4 regions of the Pseudomonas sp. TE9122 genome follow, and region 3 is predicted to be linked to each of the others. Evidence: predicted binding sites of a transcription regulator. Region 3 holds the regulator's gene; each other region holds the start of a gene.
What was found. The regulator FliA, encoded in region 3, starts transcription of late flagellar genes. The targets are predictions, from matches to a motif close to CTAAAGTTTNNNNNNNNNNNGCCGNTAA.
Positions count from the first base shown of each region.

Region 1: the regulator FliA is predicted to act here: its motif matches at 1,501-1,528, upstream of ACZ9BE_RS12285 (methyl-accepting chemotaxis protein).
Region 2: the regulator FliA is predicted to act here: its motif matches at 2,158-2,185, upstream of ACZ9BE_RS11190 (methyl-accepting chemotaxis protein).
Region 4: the regulator FliA is predicted to act here: its motif matches at 2,477-2,504, upstream of ACZ9BE_RS26240 (methyl-accepting chemotaxis protein).

Region 1 covers NZ_JBWBQI010000001.1:2,731,829-2,736,225, reverse strand. The annotation lists gene ACZ9BE_RS12290 (glycerate kinase) at 195-1,334, shown strand; gene ACZ9BE_RS12285 (methyl-accepting chemotaxis protein) at 1,640-3,265, shown strand; gene ACZ9BE_RS12280 (pyridoxal phosphate-dependent aminotransferase) at 3,307-4,397, shown strand, end outside.
Region 2 covers NZ_JBWBQI010000001.1:2,465,449-2,469,845, forward strand. The annotation lists gene ACZ9BE_RS11190 (methyl-accepting chemotaxis protein) at 395-2,029, opposite strand; gene ACZ9BE_RS11195 (undecaprenyl-diphosphate phosphatase) at 2,334-3,164, shown strand; gene ACZ9BE_RS11200 (DUF1294 domain-containing protein) at 3,161-3,589, shown strand; gene ACZ9BE_RS11205 (MmcQ/YjbR family DNA-binding protein) at 3,756-4,115, opposite strand; gene ACZ9BE_RS11210 (LysR substrate-binding domain-containing protein) at 4,112-4,397, opposite strand, start outside.
Region 3 covers NZ_JBWBQI010000001.1:1,181,712-1,186,108, reverse strand. The annotation lists gene ACZ9BE_RS05230 (chemotaxis protein CheA) at 1-530, opposite strand, end outside; gene ACZ9BE_RS05225 (protein phosphatase CheZ) at 584-1,372, opposite strand; gene ACZ9BE_RS05220 (chemotaxis response regulator CheY) at 1,391-1,762, opposite strand; gene fliA (RNA polymerase sigma factor FliA) at 1,930-2,670, opposite strand; gene fleN (flagellar synthesis regulator FleN) at 2,667-3,497, opposite strand; gene flhF (flagellar biosynthesis protein FlhF) at 3,614-4,397, opposite strand, start outside.
Region 4 covers NZ_JBWBQI010000001.1:5,812,511-5,816,907, reverse strand. The annotation lists gene ACZ9BE_RS26255 (formimidoylglutamate deiminase) at 1-1,322, shown strand, start outside; gene ACZ9BE_RS26250 (lipocalin family protein) at 1,444-2,013, opposite strand; gene ACZ9BE_RS26245 (hypothetical protein) at 2,043-2,297, opposite strand; gene ACZ9BE_RS26240 (methyl-accepting chemotaxis protein) at 2,581-4,397, shown strand, end outside.

The DNA of each region.
Region 1 (4,397 bases), 1.6 Mb from region 3:
TCAGAAGGCGTTCATAACTTCCATAGCCACCGCAGAACCCTGTGGGAGCTGGCTTGCCAGCGATGAGGCCGGTACGACCAACACATATCTTTTGTGGAAATGAACAATAAACGTCGACGCCACTTGTGCACCCGACTGGCGTCAACGCTCACGACCGCTGGCAGCATGAACGCCACTGCAACCGGAGAATTCCCATGAAAATCGTCATCGCCCCCGACTCGTTCAAGGACAGCCTGAGTGCCCAAGGCGTTGCCGAAGCCATTGCCCTCGGACTGGCCCAGGTCTGGCCGCAGGCGACGCTGATCAAATGCCCGATGGCCGATGGCGGCGAAGGTACGGTCGAGTCGATTCTCGCAGCCTGCGAAGGTGAGTTACGCCGCACCCGCGTGCGCGGTCCACTGGGCGCGCCGGTCGAAGCCGCATGGGGCTGGCTGCCGCACAACCACACCGCGATCATCGAAATGGCCGAGGCCAGCGGTCTGCAACTGGTCCCGCCGGGACAGCGCGATGCCTGCATCAGCAGCACGTTTGGCACAGGTGAATTGATTCGTGCAGCGCTGGATGCCGGCGCGCAACGGGTGATTCTGGCGATTGGCGGCAGCGCGACCAATGACGCCGGCGCCGGGGCGATGCAGGCGCTGGGGGTGAAGTTGCTGGATGCGCAGAATCAGTCGCTGGTGCCCGGCGGCCTCGCCTTGGCGCAACTGGCGCGACTGGATCTGAGTGGACTTGATCGACGTCTGGCCGATGTGCGTTTCGACATCGCCGCTGATGTCAACAATCCGCTCTGCGGCCCTCACGGCGCCTCGGCCATTTTCGGCCCGCAGAAAGGCGCATCGCCTGCGCAGGTTGAGCAGCTCGATCAGGCGCTGGGGCACTTCGCCGAGCTTTGCGCGCAAGCATTGGGCAGGGACGTGCGCGATGAACCGGGCAGCGGCGCGGCGGGTGGTCTGGGGTTTGCCGCCAAGGCTTTTCTCGGTGCGCAGTTTCAGGCGGGCGTCGAGGTGGTAGCGGAACTGGTCGGGCTCGCTGACGCGGTCAAGGGTGCGGATCTGGTGATTACCGGAGAAGGCCGCTTCGATGCGCAAACCCTTCGCGGCAAAACGCCGTTCGGTGTTGCGCGAGTTGCCAAACGACACGCTGTGCCGGTGATCGTGATTGCCGGGACCTTGGGCGAGGGCTATCAGGAGCTCTATCAACACGGCATCGACGCCGCTTTCGCCGTGACCAGCGGACCGATGACACTCGAACAAGCCTGCGCCGAAGCACCGCGCCTGCTGCGTGAACGCGCCACCGATATTGCTCGGGTCTGGCAACTCGCCGCCCAACGCTGATCGGCTTGCCTATGTAGGAGCTGTCGAGTGCAACGAGGCTGCGATCTTTTGACTTTTAAAAGCAGGATCAAAAGATCGCAGCCTCGTTGCACTCGACAGCTCCTACCAAGGGCAGCGGAGCAGTTTTTGATTGTTGCCACGTCCTGAAAAATATTTACCGCAGACCCGAAACCTTCCTCAAGCCTGGCCGATACAACGGTCAGGCGCACACAAAACCACAATTCAGTGCCGCCGGACTGTCGCCCGCTATGGGCCAGTGCTCACGGCATGGACGCTCGTAGTTTCTTTCTTTCGAGAGTCCGACCATGTCCCTGCGTAACCTGAATATCGCGCCACGTGCTTTCCTCGGTTTTGCCTTTATCGCCTTGTTGGTGATTGTCCTCGGCGTGTTCGCGGTCAGCCGCATGACGGTCATTCGTCAGGCGTCGGTCGACATGGACACCAACCAATTGCCAAGCGTGACCCACCTCAGCGTGGTCACGGAAAACGTCCTGCGCATGCGCATTCTCTCGTTCCGTGTGCTGGTCAATCGCGAACCGGCCAGCCTGCAAGAGGCAGAAACCCGCATCGCGGTGCTCGTCGACAAGGTGCGCAAAGCGCAGGCCAGCTACGCTGCGTTGCCGGCAGGCCCTGAAGAGCGCGCGGTCTTCCAGACGTTTTCGACGACGCTCGATAATTACCTGCAAGCGCAGAATCAGATGATTGAGCTGTCGCGCAAGGGCGATCTGGAAGCGATGCGCGCGTTGATCAACACGCGCATCAAGGAAGGCACCGATCAGATGGGCGAGCAGCTCAACAAGCTGATCGGCATGAATACCGCCGGGGCCAGAGCGGCGGCCATTAAGGCCGGTGAAAACTATGACAGCGCCATCACCGGGATCATCATCGTCGCCGTGATTGCGGCGCTGGCCACCGTGTTGCTCGCCTGGTTGCTGACCCGCAGCATCGTCACGCCGCTCAACCGCGCCGTGCTCGCTGCGCAAACCATTGCTGGCGGTGACCTCGGTAAAGCCATCGAAGTCGACGGCAAGGACGAACCGGCGCGCCTGCTCGAAGCCTTGGCCGCGATGCAGACCAACCTGCGCAAAACCATCGAGCAGATCGCCGGTTCCGCCACGCAACTGGGCGCCGCTGCCGAAGAACTCAGCGCGGTCACCGAAGAAGCGTCGCGCGGGTTGCAGCAGCAGAACAACGAAATCGAACAGGCCGCCACGGCCGTCAACGAGATGACCGCTGCGGTGGAAGAAGTGGCGCGCAATGCCGTTTCGACTTCCGAAGCTTCCAATCAGTCGACCCACGCCGCCCGCGAAGGTCGCGATCAAGTGGTGAAAACCGTCGACGCGATCCAGACCATGACCCACGACGTGCAGAACACCGCGCAGATGATCGAAGGCCTCGCCGCGCAGGGTCGTGACATCGGCAAGGTGCTGGACGTGATTCGGGCCATCGCCGAGCAGACCAACCTGCTCGCCCTCAACGCTGCCATCGAAGCGGCGCGTGCCGGCGAGGCTGGCCGTGGCTTTGCCGTGGTGGCTGACGAAGTGCGCGCCTTGGCCCATCGCACCGCGCAGTCGACCCAGGAAATCGAGAAAATGGTTGCCGGCATCCAGAACGGTACCGGTGAAGCGGTCTCCTCGATGCAGCAAAGCAACCAGCGTACCCAGTCCACTCTGGAAATGGCCCGCGCGGCTGGCGTGGCACTGGAGCAGATCACGCAATCGATTCACCAGATCAACGAACGCAACCTGGTCATCGCCAGTGCGTCGGAAGAGCAGGCGCAAGTCTCGCGCGAAGTCGATCGCAACCTGGTCAACATCCGCGACCTCGCCACGCAATCGGCCGCCGGCGCCAATCAGACCAGTGCCGCGACCCACGAACTGTCGCGACTGGCAGTGGATTTGAACGCCATGGTGGCGCGTTTCGTGATTTGAGATACGGTGAAGGCTGGAAACCGCGCTAACAGGAGACGTACATGCGCTATTCAGCCTTGACCCAACGAATCGCCGGGGAGGGTGCCGCTGCCTGGCAGATTCACGACCGAGCGCTGGAACTGCGCGCCGAGGGCGTTGATGTTTTGTTGTTGAGCGTCGGCGATCCGGATTTCGATACGCCGTTGCCGATCGTCCATGGCGCGATCGATAGCCTGTTGGCCGGCGATACCCATTACGCCGATGTGCGTGGGCGGTTTGAGCTGCGCAGGCTGATTGCCGAGCGTCATCGCCAGCGCAGTGGTCAACGGGTTGATCCTGATCAGGTGATTGTCCTGCCCGGCGCACAATGCGCGGTGTACTCGGTGGCGCAGTGCCTGCTCGATCCGGGCGATGAAGTGATCGTCGCCGAGCCGATGTACGTCACTTACGAAGGTGTGTTTGGCGCCTGCGGTGCCAAGGTGATTGCGGTGCCGGTGCGCCCGGAGAACGGTTTCCGTGTCGACCCGGCCGATGTTGCCGCGCGCATTACCCCGCGAACGCGCGCCATGCTGCTCAACAGTCCGAACAATCCCAGCGGCGCGAGTTTGCCCTTGCTGATCTGGCAGGAGCTGGCAGCGCTGTGCATTCGTCATGATCTGTGGCTGATCAGCGATGAGGTGTACAGCGAGCTGTTATATGAAGGCGAGCACATCAGCCCGGCGAGCCTGCCGGGCATGGCCGAGCGCACCGCAACGATCAACAGTCTGTCGAAATCCCATGCGATGACCGGTTGGCGTATCGGCTGGATGATCGGCCCGAAACCCTTGGCCGAGCATCTGGTGAATCTGTCGCTGAGCATGCTCTTCGGTCTGCCGGATTTTGTACAGAAGGCCGCGCAAGTGGCGCTGCAAAGTGATCTGCCGGAAGTCTCTCAGATGCGCGAGGAGTATCGCTTGCGCCGCGATCTGGTCTGCGAACGTTTGTACGGTTGCCCTGGGTTGCAGCCGATTTGCCCGGATGGCGGCATGTTCGTGATGGTCGATGTGCGCCAGACTGGCCTCGGCGCGCAAGCATTTGCCGAGCGCTTGCTGGAAGGTTACGGGGTATCAGTGTTGGCCGGTGAAGCGTTCGGGCCGAGCGCGGCGGGGCATAT
Region 2 (4,397 bases), 1.3 Mb from region 3:
GGGAGAGGGAACTGACCGCGTTGTTTGGTCGAGGTACGCCGACCTGGAATATCGCGTCGAACGCAGATCATGAAAAGCGCAGTGATCTGCGATCAAAAGCCCCTCACCCTAACCCTCTCCCGGAGGGAGAGGGAACTGATCGCGTTGTTTGGTCGAGGTACGCCGACCTGGAATAACGCGTCGAACGCAGATGATGAAAAGCCCAGTGATCTGCGATCAAAAGCCCCTCACCCTAACCCTCTCCCGGAGGGAGAGGGAACTGACCGCGTTGTTTTGGTCGAGGTACGCCGACCTGGAATAACGCGTCGAACGCAGATCATGAAAAGCGCAGTGATCTGCTCCCTCTCCTCGGGGAGAGGGCTGGGGTGAGGGGTGGGCTCACCTCGGTGACCGGTCAGACCCGGAACTGGCGCAGCAACCCGTTGAGCTGTTCGCTCAGTTGCCCAAGCCGCAGGCTGGCTGCACTGGACTGCTCAGCCGCCAACGCGGTGCTATGGGAAAGCCCGGCCGCCTGGGTGACGTTCTGGTTGATGTCCTCAACCACCTGCGCCTGTTGCAGCGTAGCGCTGGCAATTGACGCATTGAGGCCGTTGAGATTACGCAACGCCTGGCCAATCGCATTAAGGCTCGCCCCGGCCAGTCCCGCCTGTTCAATGGTCAGTTGCGAGGCCTTGCTGCTGTCGCCGATCACCTTCACCGCAGCCTCCGAATGATTCTGCAAACGCTCGATCATCGACTGAATCTCGGCCGTCGATTTCTGCGTACGCTGGGCCAGCAAGCGCACCTCATCGGCCACCACGGCAAACCCGCGCCCCTGTTCTCCCGCGCGCGCCGCTTCAATCGCCGCGTTCAAGGCCAGCAGGTTGGTCTGTTCGGCAATCGAGCGAATCACCTCCAGCACGCTGCCAATCTGCGTACTCTCCGCCGCCAGGGTGCGGATCACTTCCACCGCTTGATCAATCGTGCCCGAGAGCTTGTCGATCTGTTGCAGGCTGCCGTCAATATTGATCTGCCCCTGTTGCGCCTGCGCTTCGGCATCGCGCATTTCTGCGGCGGCGTGTTCGGCGTTTTTCGCCACGTCCTGCACGCCGTAGGTGACTTCGTTGATCGCTGTGGCCACCAGTTCCATCTGCTGCGACTGCTGCTGGCTGCGCTGCTGCGCCTGCGAGGCATCGTTACCCAGCTCGCTGGAAGACTGGCCCAAAGCGCTGGCCGAGACCTGCAGATCACCAATCACTCGGCGCAGCTTGGCCGTGAATGCATTGAAATGATGGGCCAGTTCGGTGACTTCATCCTTGCCATGGGTATCGAGGCTGCGGGTCAGGTCGCTTTCGCCACTGGCGATGTTGGCCATCGCATTCACGGTTTCCTGCAATGGACGGACGATGCTGCGTGCGATCAGAATCACCAGCAGCGCCATGATCAGCGCAATCGCCAGACCGATGGCCGACGCCTTGATCATCTGCCCTTGGAATTCGGCTTGCACATCGTCGACGTACACGCCGGAGCCGATCACCCAGCCCCACGGCTCAAACAGCTTCACATAAGAAGTCTTGGCAACGGGATCAGTCGCTCCCGGCTTCGGCCAGCGATAATTGACCATGCCCGCGCCTTTGGCCTTGGCGATGGCGACCATTTCGTTGAACACCGCAAAGCCGTCCGGGTCGCGGATCGCCGAGAGGTTCTGGCCTTCAAGTTTGGGGTTGGTCGGGTGCATGACCATCACGGGCGTGAGGTCGTTGATCCAGAAGTAGTCGCTCTGGTCGTAGCGCAGGCCACGGATCGCGGTCAGCGCCTGCTTTTGCGCGGCATCCCTGGTCAGGGTGCCAGCGGTCTCAAGACCTTGATAATAGGTGAGCAGGCCACTGGCGGTCTGCACCACGTGCTGGGTTTTCTGCGCCTTGGCGTGGTAGAGGTCGTCATGGATCTGCTTGAGCATCAGCACGCCCAAGGTCAGCAACATGACCACCGCCACGATCAAGATGAGCCACAAGCGTCGGCTGATCGACACACTGCGCAAGCTGTTCATAACGCTGTCACTCCGGATTCTTGTTCTTGTAATAAACGATCGCCAGCATCCAGCCACCGCTGTGGGCTCGCGATTGCGCGACTTGAGCCGCCTAACGCGGGGAGCGCTATTAAGGCTTGTCTGTTAGGATTTCGGCCCCGCGCGCGAAAACCTGAATCCGGTTTTGATATTTCACGGAATTTTTACCGTTTCGTGTGGATCCTGTGCGCGCGCAATCGCTACAGCTTTTACCGGCTACGCTGGACGCAGTGAACGAAAAAATACTATCGGGGCATGCCCGCGTGCATCGCTCTTTGGGGGATTGATGGATCTTTGGACCGCCTTGCAGGCACTGATTCTAGGAGTTGTAGAAGGGCTGACGGAGTTTTTGCCCATTTCGAGCACCGGACACCAGATCATCGTCGCCGATTTGCTGAACTTCGGCGGCGAACGGGCCATGGCGTTCAACATCATCATTCAGCTCGGCGCGATCCTCGCGGTGGTCTGGGAGTTTCGCCGCAAGATCCTCGACGTGGTGATCGGCCTGCCGACCCAGCCGAGCGCACGGCGTTTCACCGCCAACCTGCTGATCGCCTTCCTGCCGGCCGTAGTGCTCGGCGTAATTTTTGCCGATCTGATCCACGAATATCTGTTCAACCCGATCACCGTGGCGGCGGCGCTGGTCATCGGCGGGATCATCATGTTGTGGGCCGAACAGCGCCAGCATGAAGTCCACGCCGAAACCGTCGACGAGATTCGCTGGACCGACGCGTTGAAAATCGGCTTCGCGCAATGCCTGGCGATGATTCCAGGCACCTCGCGTTCCGGCTCGACGATCATTGGTGGCTTGCTTTTCGGCCTGTCACGCAAGACGGCCACCGAGTTTTCTTTCTTCCTCGCCATGCCAACCATGGTCGGTGCGGCGGTGTATTCAGGTTACAAATACCGCGACCTGTTCGTGCCGGCGGATTTCCCGGTGTTCGCCATTGGTTTTGTCACGGCGTTCATCTTCGCCATGATCGCTGTACGCGGCCTGCTCAAGTTCATTGGCAGCCACAGCTACGCAGCGTTTGCCTGGTACCGGATTGCGTTCGGCCTGTTCATTCTGGCGACCTGGCAGTTCGGCTGGGTGGATTGGTCGGCAGCGAAGGCATGAATGATCCGCGCACGCGCCGCCCTGAGGGACGACCTACAGGCGGCCGCGTTCAGCATCTGAAATTGAAGCTTGTGGTGTTGCTGATCGTCTGCGCGCTGCCGCTGTTCGGCTCGCTGTCGATGTGGCTCAGCGGCATCTCGCGGGTGCCGTTGGCGGCGTACGGGATTGTCAGTGTGCTGGCGTTCTTTCTGTACTGGGCCGACAAACGCAAAGCCCGCGCCGATGCCTGGCGCACCCCGGAAAATATCCTGCATGCGGTCGAACTGGCGGGCGGCTGGCCGGGAGCGTTGATTGCGCAGCAGGTGTTTCGGCACAAAACGCGCAAGGTGTCGTTTCAGATTCTGTTCTGGGCGATCGTGTTGCTGCATCAGGTGTTCTGGATTGACCAGATTTTCCTCGGTTCAAACCTGTTGTCTTTGATCTAAAGAACACACTTACCCCTGTAGGAGCTGCCGAAGGCTGCGATCTTTTGGGACGCAGAGCGTCCCCGGCTGCATTCCCACGCAGAGCGTGGGAACGATCAATCCTCGCTGATGAGTCGCCTGACAAACCGCCTTCGCGAGCAGGCTCGCTCCCACAGGATTTGCGTGCTTACAAAAGCAGGCCGATTTGAGTCTTCTTAGGCAACTTGCCCACCACCAGTTGATGCGATCGCTGCAACAAACCCTGCAATTCCTCGGCACCCAGCGGGTAGGGCGGGTGCATGATGATCCACTGCGCCCGCGCCAGATACGGCGCCGGATGAATCCCCGGGCGGTCGCAATGGCCGAGAAACAGATCCTTGTCGACCTTGAACGCCAGCGAATCCCCACGTAATCCCTGCAACGCAAACATCTTGTTGCCGGCAATCGAGAACACCCGCACGCCGCCCCATTTGTAATCTTCCCGCGCGCCGGGCAGGGCCAGGCAAAACGCCGCAACTTCGGCTTCGCTCATTCTTCCCTGTTTCATAGAAATCGATCCCCGCAGGCATTGAACGATTCGACCAGGTGATCAATCCATGCGCGCACCGCTGGCATTACCCCGCGCCGGTGCGGATAGACCGCTTGCAGCCAGCCGCCAGGCAATGACCATTGCGGTAGCACTTGCACCAGCGTGCCGTTACGCAATTCGGTTTCGCAGAACATCATCGGCAGCACAGTAAAGCCCTGACCGGCGAGCACGCAGGCCTTGCGCACCACGAAATCATCAATGCCCAGCCGCGCTTCCATACTCAGATCGACGCTCTTGCCT
Region 3 (4,397 bases):
TCAGCCTGGGCCTTGACGGCATTCAGCGAGTCCAGCAGTTGTTCGAATTCGTTATCGGTGATGTCGTCCGAGGAGTCGCTTTCAACGACCAGTTCTTCGATCATCTCGGCAACCGGCGAAGCCGGGGCTTCATCCGCCGATTGCGGTTCGGCCAGACGCGCCAGCGCGGCCAACAGTTCCGGCGTGGCAGCGGTGATCGGTGCACGCTCACGGACTTCACTGAACATGCTGTTCACCGCGTCCAGTGCTTCGAGCACAACGTCCATAAGTTCTGCATCAACGCGACGCTCACCCTTGCGCAGGATGTCGAAAACGTTTTCGGCGATGTGACAGCACTCCACCAGCTCATTGAGCTGAAGGAAGCCGGCGCCCCCTTTTACAGTGTGGAAACCGCGAAAAATTGCATTGAGCAGATCTGCATCATCCGGGCGGCTTTCCAGCTCGACCAGTTGTTCGGACAGTTGCTCAAGAATCTCGCCGGCCTCAACCAGGAAATCCTGAAGGATCTCTTCATCGGCGCCGAAGCTCATTAATGGGGTGCTCCTACAGGTCTAAAAACCCAAAAAACCCGAATTCCGAAACTCTAGAATCCAAGGCTGGATAACAAATCGTCCACATCGTCCTGACCGGACACAACGTCTTCTCGTTTATCGGCATGAATCTGCGGACCTTCACCCTGCGAGAGATGTTTTTGTGGATCTTTTTCAGCAAGCATTGCGGCGCGGTCATGTTCGATGCCCGCAAAGCGGTCGACCTGACTGGCCATGAGCACGAGTTTGAGCAGATTGCTTTCGACTTCGGTGACCAGTTGGGTCACACGCTTGATCACTTGACCTGTGAGGTCCTGGTAATCCTGAGCCAGCAGGATGTCGTTGAGGTTGCTCGACACCGCACGGTTGTCCGTGCTGCTGCGTGACAGAAAACCGTCGACCCGGCGCGCCAGTTCACGGAACTCTTCAGCCCCGACCTCGCGACGCATGAAGCGGCCCCAATCGGCGCTCAACGTCTGCGCTTCATCAGCCAGACTGTTGACCACCGGGGTGGCGCTTTCCACCAGATCCATGGTGCGGTTGGCCGCGGCTTCCGTCAGCTTGACCACATAGCCCAGGCGTTCGGTGGCGTCGGTGATTTGCGACACTTCCTCGGCCTGCGGCATGTGCGGATCGATCTGGAAATTGACGATCGCACTGTGCAGTTCACGTGTGAGCTTGCCCACTTCCTGATACAGGCCGCGGTCACGGGTCTGATTGAGCTCATGGATCAGTTGCACCGCGTCGCCGAACTTGCCTTTTTCAAGGCTCTCGACCAGTTCGACCGCGTGTTTTTTCAGGGTCGATTCGAAATCGCCCTGTGATGATTCGTTATGCTCCATAGCTCCCCCGCGCATTCATCAGCCGATGCGTTCGAAAATCTTCTCGATTTTGTCTTTCAACGCTTGAGCCGTGAAAGGTTTGACTACGTAACCGTTCACACCGGCCTGAGCGGCCTCGATGATCTGCTCGCGCTTGGCTTCAGCAGTCACCATCAACACCGGGAGGTGCTTGAGTTTTTCATCGGCGCGCACGTGACGCAGCAGGTCGATACCGGTCATGCCCGGCATGTTCCAGTCCGTTACCAGAAAGTCGATGCTGCCGCTGTTGAGCACCGGAATGGCAGTGGTGCCATCGTCGGCCTCGACGGTGTTGGTGAACCCAAGATCGCGCAGCAGGTTCTTGATGATCCGCCGCATCGTTGAGAAGTCATCAACGATGAGGATTTTCATGTCTTTGTTCAATTCGACCTCCAAGCAGTCTTAAACGCGCCCAGCACCTGGACGCGCCACTTCAATCAATCGGCGCAGCACTTAAAGTTTGTCTGGAGCACAACGGATCGAGACCGGCGCCGTTCATCACCGCACCAGCCTCGTTTCGCAGTGTCCCCACACTGCCTTCAGCGCGCTCGCCACTCCCCCAAACGCCCCCGCAGACGGGCCGCGCACTGGCTGTGTAACTGGCTGACCCGCGATTCACTGACGCCAAGGACTTCACCGATTTCCTTGAGGTTCAGCTCTTCGTCGTAGTACAGCGCCAACACCAGTCGCTCACGCTCCGGCAAATTGGCAATCGCGTCCGCCAGCGCCGCCTGGAAGCGTTCATCTTCCAGATCGCGTGACGGCTCCATATGAGCACTCGCGCCATCCTCGTGCAGCCCTTCGTGTTCGCCGTCCTGCAACAGGTCGTCGAAACTGAACAGGCGACTGCCCAAGGTGTCATTCAGAATCCCGTAGTAATCGTCGAGACTCAATTGGAGTTCGGCCGCAACCTCGTGATCTTTAGCGTCACGGCCGGTTTTAGCTTCAATCGAGCGAATCGCGTCGCTGACCATCCTGGTATTACGGTGAACCGAGCGTGGTGCCCAATCCCCTTTGCGCACTTCATCGAGCATCGCGCCGCGGATTCGAATGCCCGCGTACGTTTCGAAACTGGCGCCTTTGCTGGCGTCGTATTTGGTCGAGACTTCCAGCAAACCGATCATCCCGGCCTGGATCAGGTCTTCGACCTGCACGCTGGCCGGCAGGCGCGCCAGCAAGTGATAGGCAATGCGCTTGACCAGTGGCGCGTAACGCTCGATCAATTCGTATTGCGCGTCACGCGCCGACTTTTTGTAAAGATTCATGCCACTGGCGGTCATATCACAGGCCCTGCGGTTTGCTGCACGAGACGCTCGACGAAAAATTCCAGATGCCCGCGCGGGTTGGCGGGCAGCGGCCAGGTATCGACCTTCTGGGCGATGGCTTTGAAGGCCAGTGCGCACTTGGAACGGGGAAAGGCTTCGTAGACGGCGCGCTGCTTCTGCACTGCCTTGCGCACGCTTTCGTCGTATGGCACGGCGCCGACGTATTGTAGGGCGACGTCGAGGAAGCGATCCGTGACCTTGGTCAACTTGGCGAACAGGTTGCGCCCTTCCTGCGGGCTCTGCGCCATGTTGGCCAGCACGCGGAAGCGGTTCATGCCGTAATCGCGGTTGAGCAACTTGATCAGCGCGTAAGCATCGGTGATCGAAGTCGGCTCGTCGCAGACCACCAGCAACACTTCCTGGGCGGCGCGTACGAAACTGACTACCGAGTCACCAATACCCGCAGCGGTGTCGATCACCAGCACGTCGAGATTGTCGCCGATGTCGCTGAACGCCTGGATCAGGCCGGCGTGTTGCGCCGGGCTCAAGTGCACCATGCTCTGCGTGCCGGAGGCCGCCGGCACGATGCGAATCCCGCCCGGGCCTTGCAACAGCACGTCGCGCAGTTCGCAACGGCCTTCGATAACGTCGGCCAGTGTGCGCTTGGGTGTCAGCCCCAGCAGAACGTCGACGTTCGCCAGGCCCAGGTCGGCGTCCAGCAGCATGACCCGACGGCCAAGCTCTGCCAGCGCCAGCGACAAGTTCACTGACACGTTAGTCTTGCCGACGCCACCTTTGCCGCCGGTCACCGCGATCACCTGTACGGGATGCATGCTGCCCATGTTATTTCTTTACCTTGTCTTGCATAGACGGAGGCCACATTACTGGCTGCGCGTTCCTGATCGGAACAATGCGTGGCAGACCATCGATGTAGGTACAAAAACTGTTCATGATTACCTCAGCCAACCTGCTTGGTCGGGCTGTGATAGATATCAGCGAACATGTCAGCCATGGCTTCTTCGCTGGGTTCTTCCTGCATTTGCACGCTGACGGCGCGGCTGACCAGTTGATGACGACGCGGCAGATGCAGATCATCCGGAATCCGTGGGCCATCGGTCAGATACGCGACCGGCAATTCATGACTGATCGCCAGGCTCAACACTTCGCCGAGACTGGCCGTTTCATCCAGTTTAGTCAGGATGCAGCCGGCCAGCCCGCAACGCTTGTAACTGTGATAAGCGGCGGTTAGAACCTGTTTCTGGCTGGTGGTTGCCAGGACCAGATAATTTTTTGAGCGAATGCCACGCCCGGCCAGGCTCTCAAGCTGCATGCGCAACGCCGGATCACTGGCTTGCAGGCCGGCAGTATCGATCAAAACCACGCGTTTGCGTAGCAGTGGATCCAATGCCTGCACCAGCGACTGACCCGGATCGACGTGCGTTACCGGCACGTTGAGGATGCGCCCGAGGGTTTTCAATTGTTCCTGCGCGCCGATGCGGAAGCTGTCCATGCTTACCAGTGCAACGTTCTGCGCGCCGTACTTGAGCACATAACGCGCGGCGAGCTTGGCCAGCGTGGTGGTCTTGCCCATGCCGGCGGGGCCGACCATGGCAATCACACCGCCCTCTTCCAGCGGCTCGACTTCCGGTACGGCAATCATCCGCGCCAGGTGCGCCAGCAGCATGCGCCAGGCCTGACGGGGTTCTTCGATATCGGTGATCATCGCCAACAGATCGCGCGAC
Region 4 (4,397 bases), 4.6 Mb from region 3:
GGGCCAACAATGTACGTCTCGAGGTCAGCGCCGATGGCCTGTTGACCCGAATCCAGGCCGATTCCAGCGCAGACGAAGCCGAGCGGCTGCGCGGGCCGTTACTGCCGGGGATGCCAAATCTGCACTCCCACGCCTTCCAGCGCGCCATGGCTGGATTGGCCGAAGTGGCCGGCAACCCCAACGATAGTTTCTGGACCTGGCGCGATCTGATGTACCGCCTCGTCGGAAAAATCAGCCCCGATCAGCTCGGCATCATCGCCCGTCAGCTGTACATCGAAATGCTCAAGGCCGGTTACACCTCGGTCGCCGAATTTCACTACGTGCACCACGACAGCAACGGCCAACCGTACGCCGATCCGGCCGAGCTGGCCTTGCGCATCAGTCAGGCCGCCAGCGAAAGCGGAATCGGTCTGACCCTGCTGCCAGTGCTCTACAGTCATTCCGGTTTCGGTGGCCAGACGCCCAACGATGGCCAGCGTCGCTTTATCAACAGCACTGAAAACTATCTGAATCTGCAAGCGCGGTTGCAGCCGTTACTGGCGCAGCAAAAGGCGCAATCGCTGGGCCTGTGTTTCCACTCGTTGCGTGCGGTGACGCCGCAGCAGATCAGCGAAGTGTTGGCGGCCAGTGACAAACAATGCCCGGTGCACATCCACATCGCCGAGCAGCAGAAAGAAGTCGACGATTGCCTGAGCTGGAGCGGTCGCCGTCCGTTGCAATGGCTGTATGAAAATACTGAAGTCGATCAGCGCTGGTGTCTGGTCCACGCCACCCACGCCAACCCGGAAGAAGTCACGCTGATGGCCAACAGTCGCGCGATCGCCGGGCTGTGTCTGACCACTGAAGCCAATCTGGGTGACGGGATTTTCCCGGCGGTGGACTTTCTTGCCCAGGGCGGGCGCATGGGCATTGGCTCCGACAGCCATGTATCGCTAAGCGTGGTGGAAGAGTTGCGCTGGCTGGAATATGGTCAGCGTCTGCGCGATCAGCGGCGCAATCGTTTGTATGGCGCGCAGCAGCCGATGGTCGGTCGCACCCTGTATGACGCGGCGCTGGACGGCGGTGCACAGGCACTGGGGCAGCCGATCGGCGCGCTGGAAGTGGGCAAGCGCGCGGACTGGATTGTGCTCGATGGCAACGATCCGTATCTGGCGACTGCCAATGGCGACGGCATTCTCAATCGCTGGTTGTTCGCCGGCGGCGATCGCCAAGTGCGCGATGTGCTGGTCAATGGTCAATGGGTGGTGCGTGATGGCCGGCATGCTGGCGAAGAGGAAAGCGCCCGAGCCTTCACCCAGGTCCTGCGCGATCTCTTGGGCTGACCCAAAACCAAACTGTGGGAGCGAGCCTGCTCGCGAACGCGGTGTATCAGTCAATATTCATGTCGACTGATACACCCTCTCCGCGAGCAGGCTCGCTCCCACATTTGATTTGTATAGCGGCTTAATTAGACGTCTTGGCCATCTGCCGATCCGACGCGCGCCAGATCAGGCGTGTGGTGTCGTAACCCTGTTGACGCGCCTTGCTCAGCAATTCTTCACGCACTACACCGTTGACGGTCGGTGTGCGTGACAGCAGCCACAAGTACTTGCGACTCGGATCGCCGACGATGGCGGTCTTGTAATCGTCGCTGACATACAACACCCAGTACTCGCCCTTCGCCACACCCGGCACCAGACGCGAGAACCAGTTATCGAATTCGACCCAGAGCTTGTCGGTCTTGCCCGGCACTTGTGGATAAGCCGTGCCCTTGGCTTCTTCCCACTGCCACTCCGGGGTCAGGCAACGGTTGAGCACGCCGACATTACCGTCAGGCTTGAGGGTGTAATGGGCTTCGGATTGCGCGCAGTGGCGCTGGAAGTACATCGGCAAGCGTGCCAGTTCATACCAGGTGCCCTGATAACGCTTGAGATTGACGCTGTTGACGGTCTTGGGCGCCAACGGGTCGACGCCGGAAGTGGCGCAGCCAGCCAGTACCAGGCCAGCAAAAAGGATCAGCAATAACCGCTTCATTTTTTTCTCCGTGGGCGCGAAGCCCCGGTTTACTTCAGGCCTTGGCCGGAAAACATCAGCACTTTGTCACCGGCGTATTGCACGCTGATAAAGCTGTTCTTGTCGCCCCAGGTGCAGCTGGACATACCGAGCGCGCCCGAGCAATCGGTGGGCTTGCCGAGGAGGGTTTCCACTTCGGACTTGGCCATGCCGGCCGAGAGCTTGGAGTAGTTTTCCTGATTGACCTTGCTGCATGCGGCCAACAGCACGCAAAACGACAGCAGGGCGATAGATCGCAGCGACATGGTGAAACTCCTGGAACGAGGGGGGGATGGCATGGTGCCAACCAGAAGCTTAGAAGAGAAAAGTGTCATCTGGTTCCGTGACCGAACGCCTATTTATCAGCCCGCCCGTCCGGCTTTTGTCGGTAAATCAAAAACTTTGTGAAGCCGTCGAGCATTTCGTCGACTTTCCCCACAAGCGCCTAATCTTTGGCGCGGCGCGGTCGAAAATAAGAGCAGCGCAACGCTGCCGAATATGGCAAATTGCCGCCCTTTCCTGACCAGCCCCTTCGCGGTAGTTCATTCGATGACCAGAAACATGAAATTCAGCCACAAGATTTTGCTGGCTGCTGCCCTTGTGGTGGCCGTTGCGTTCGCCTGTTTCATCTTCTTCAACGACTATCGCCAACGTCAGGCCTTGAGCAGCAGCACCGAAGCGACCATGCAGGAACTGGGTAGCCTGACCACCAGCAACATCCAGACCTGGCTGGAAAGTCGCATTCAACTGCTGCAATCGCTGTCGCAGCAAGTCGCCGTCGACGGCAACGCGCCCGCCAGCCTCAAGCGCATCATCGACCTGCCCGCCTACACCGGCAATTTCCAGCTCAGCTATTTTGGCGGTGCCGACGGCGTGATGTTCTCGGTGCCGGCCGGCAACCGTGCGCCGGACTACGATCCACGCGCGCGCGGCTGGTACAAAGCGGCCAACAGCGCGCAGCAGACCATCGTCACCGAACCGTACATAGCCGCTTCGTCGGGCAAACTGGTGATCACCGTCGCCACCCCGGTGCAGCGTCAGGGCCAAATGCTCGGCGTGGCCGGTGCCGACATCGATCTGACCAGCGTCAGCGCGATCATCAACTCGCTGAACTTCGGCGGCCACGGTCATGCATTCATTGTCAGCGCCGAAGGGAAAATCCTGATTCACCCGGACAGCAAGCTGGTGCTCAAAACACTGGCCGAGGCTTATCCGAACGGTGCGCCCAAAGTCAGCCCGGGCCTGAAAGAAGTCGAGTTCGACGGCAAGACCCAGTTGATTTCCTTCACCCACGTCAACGGCGTGCCGTCGGCTGACTGGTACGTGGCGCTGGTGCTCGACAAAGACACCGCGTTCTCGATGCTCAGCGAATTCCGCACCTCGGCACTGATCGCCATGGTCATCGCCGTGCTGATCATCATCGGCCTGCTCGGCATGCTGATTCGCGTGCTGATGCAACCGCTGCTGACCATGGGCCGTGCGATGCATGACATCGCTGAAGGCGAAGGCGATCTGACCAAGCGTCTGGTGATTCACGGCAACGATGAATTCGGCGCATTGGGTACGTCGTTCAACCGCTTCGTCGAACGCATTCATACGTCGATCCGCGAAGTGTCCTCGGCCACCGGCCAGGTCAACGAAGTCGCCCTGCGTGTGGTCGCTGCCTCGAACTCGTCGATGTACAACTCCGACCAGCAGGCCAGCCGCACCAACAGCGTCGCCGCCGCGATCAATCAGCTCGGCGCCGCCGCTCAGGAAATCGCCCAGAACGCCGCCCTCGCCTCGCAGCATTCCAGCGATGCGCGCAGCCTCGCGGTCGACGGCCAGCAGGTGGTGGATAAAACCATCCACGCCATGCAACAACTGTCGGCGAAGATCAGCGATTCCTGCGGCAATATCGAAACGCTGAACAGCAACACGGTGAACATCGGCCAGATTCTCGAAGTGATCACCAGCATTTCCCAGCAGACCAACCTGCTCGCACTCAACGCCGCCATTGAAGCCGCGCGTGCCGGTGAGGCCGGACGCGGTTTCGCCGTGGTCGCCGACGAGGTGCGCAACCTCGCGCACCGCACCCAGGATTCGGCGCAGCAAGTGCAGAAGATGATCGAAGAGCTGCAGGTCGGCGCACGCCAGGCGGTAACCATCATGACCGAGAGCCAGCGCGAGAGCGAAAGCAGCGTCGGCATCGCCAACCAGGCCGGCGAGCGTCTGGGCAGCGTGACCCAGCGCATCGGCGAAATCGACGGCATGAACCAGTCGGTGGCCACCGCGACTGAAGAGCAGACTGCTGTGGTCGAGTCGATCAACGTTGATATCAACGAGATCAACACGCTGAATCAGGAAGGCGTGGAAAACTTGCAGGC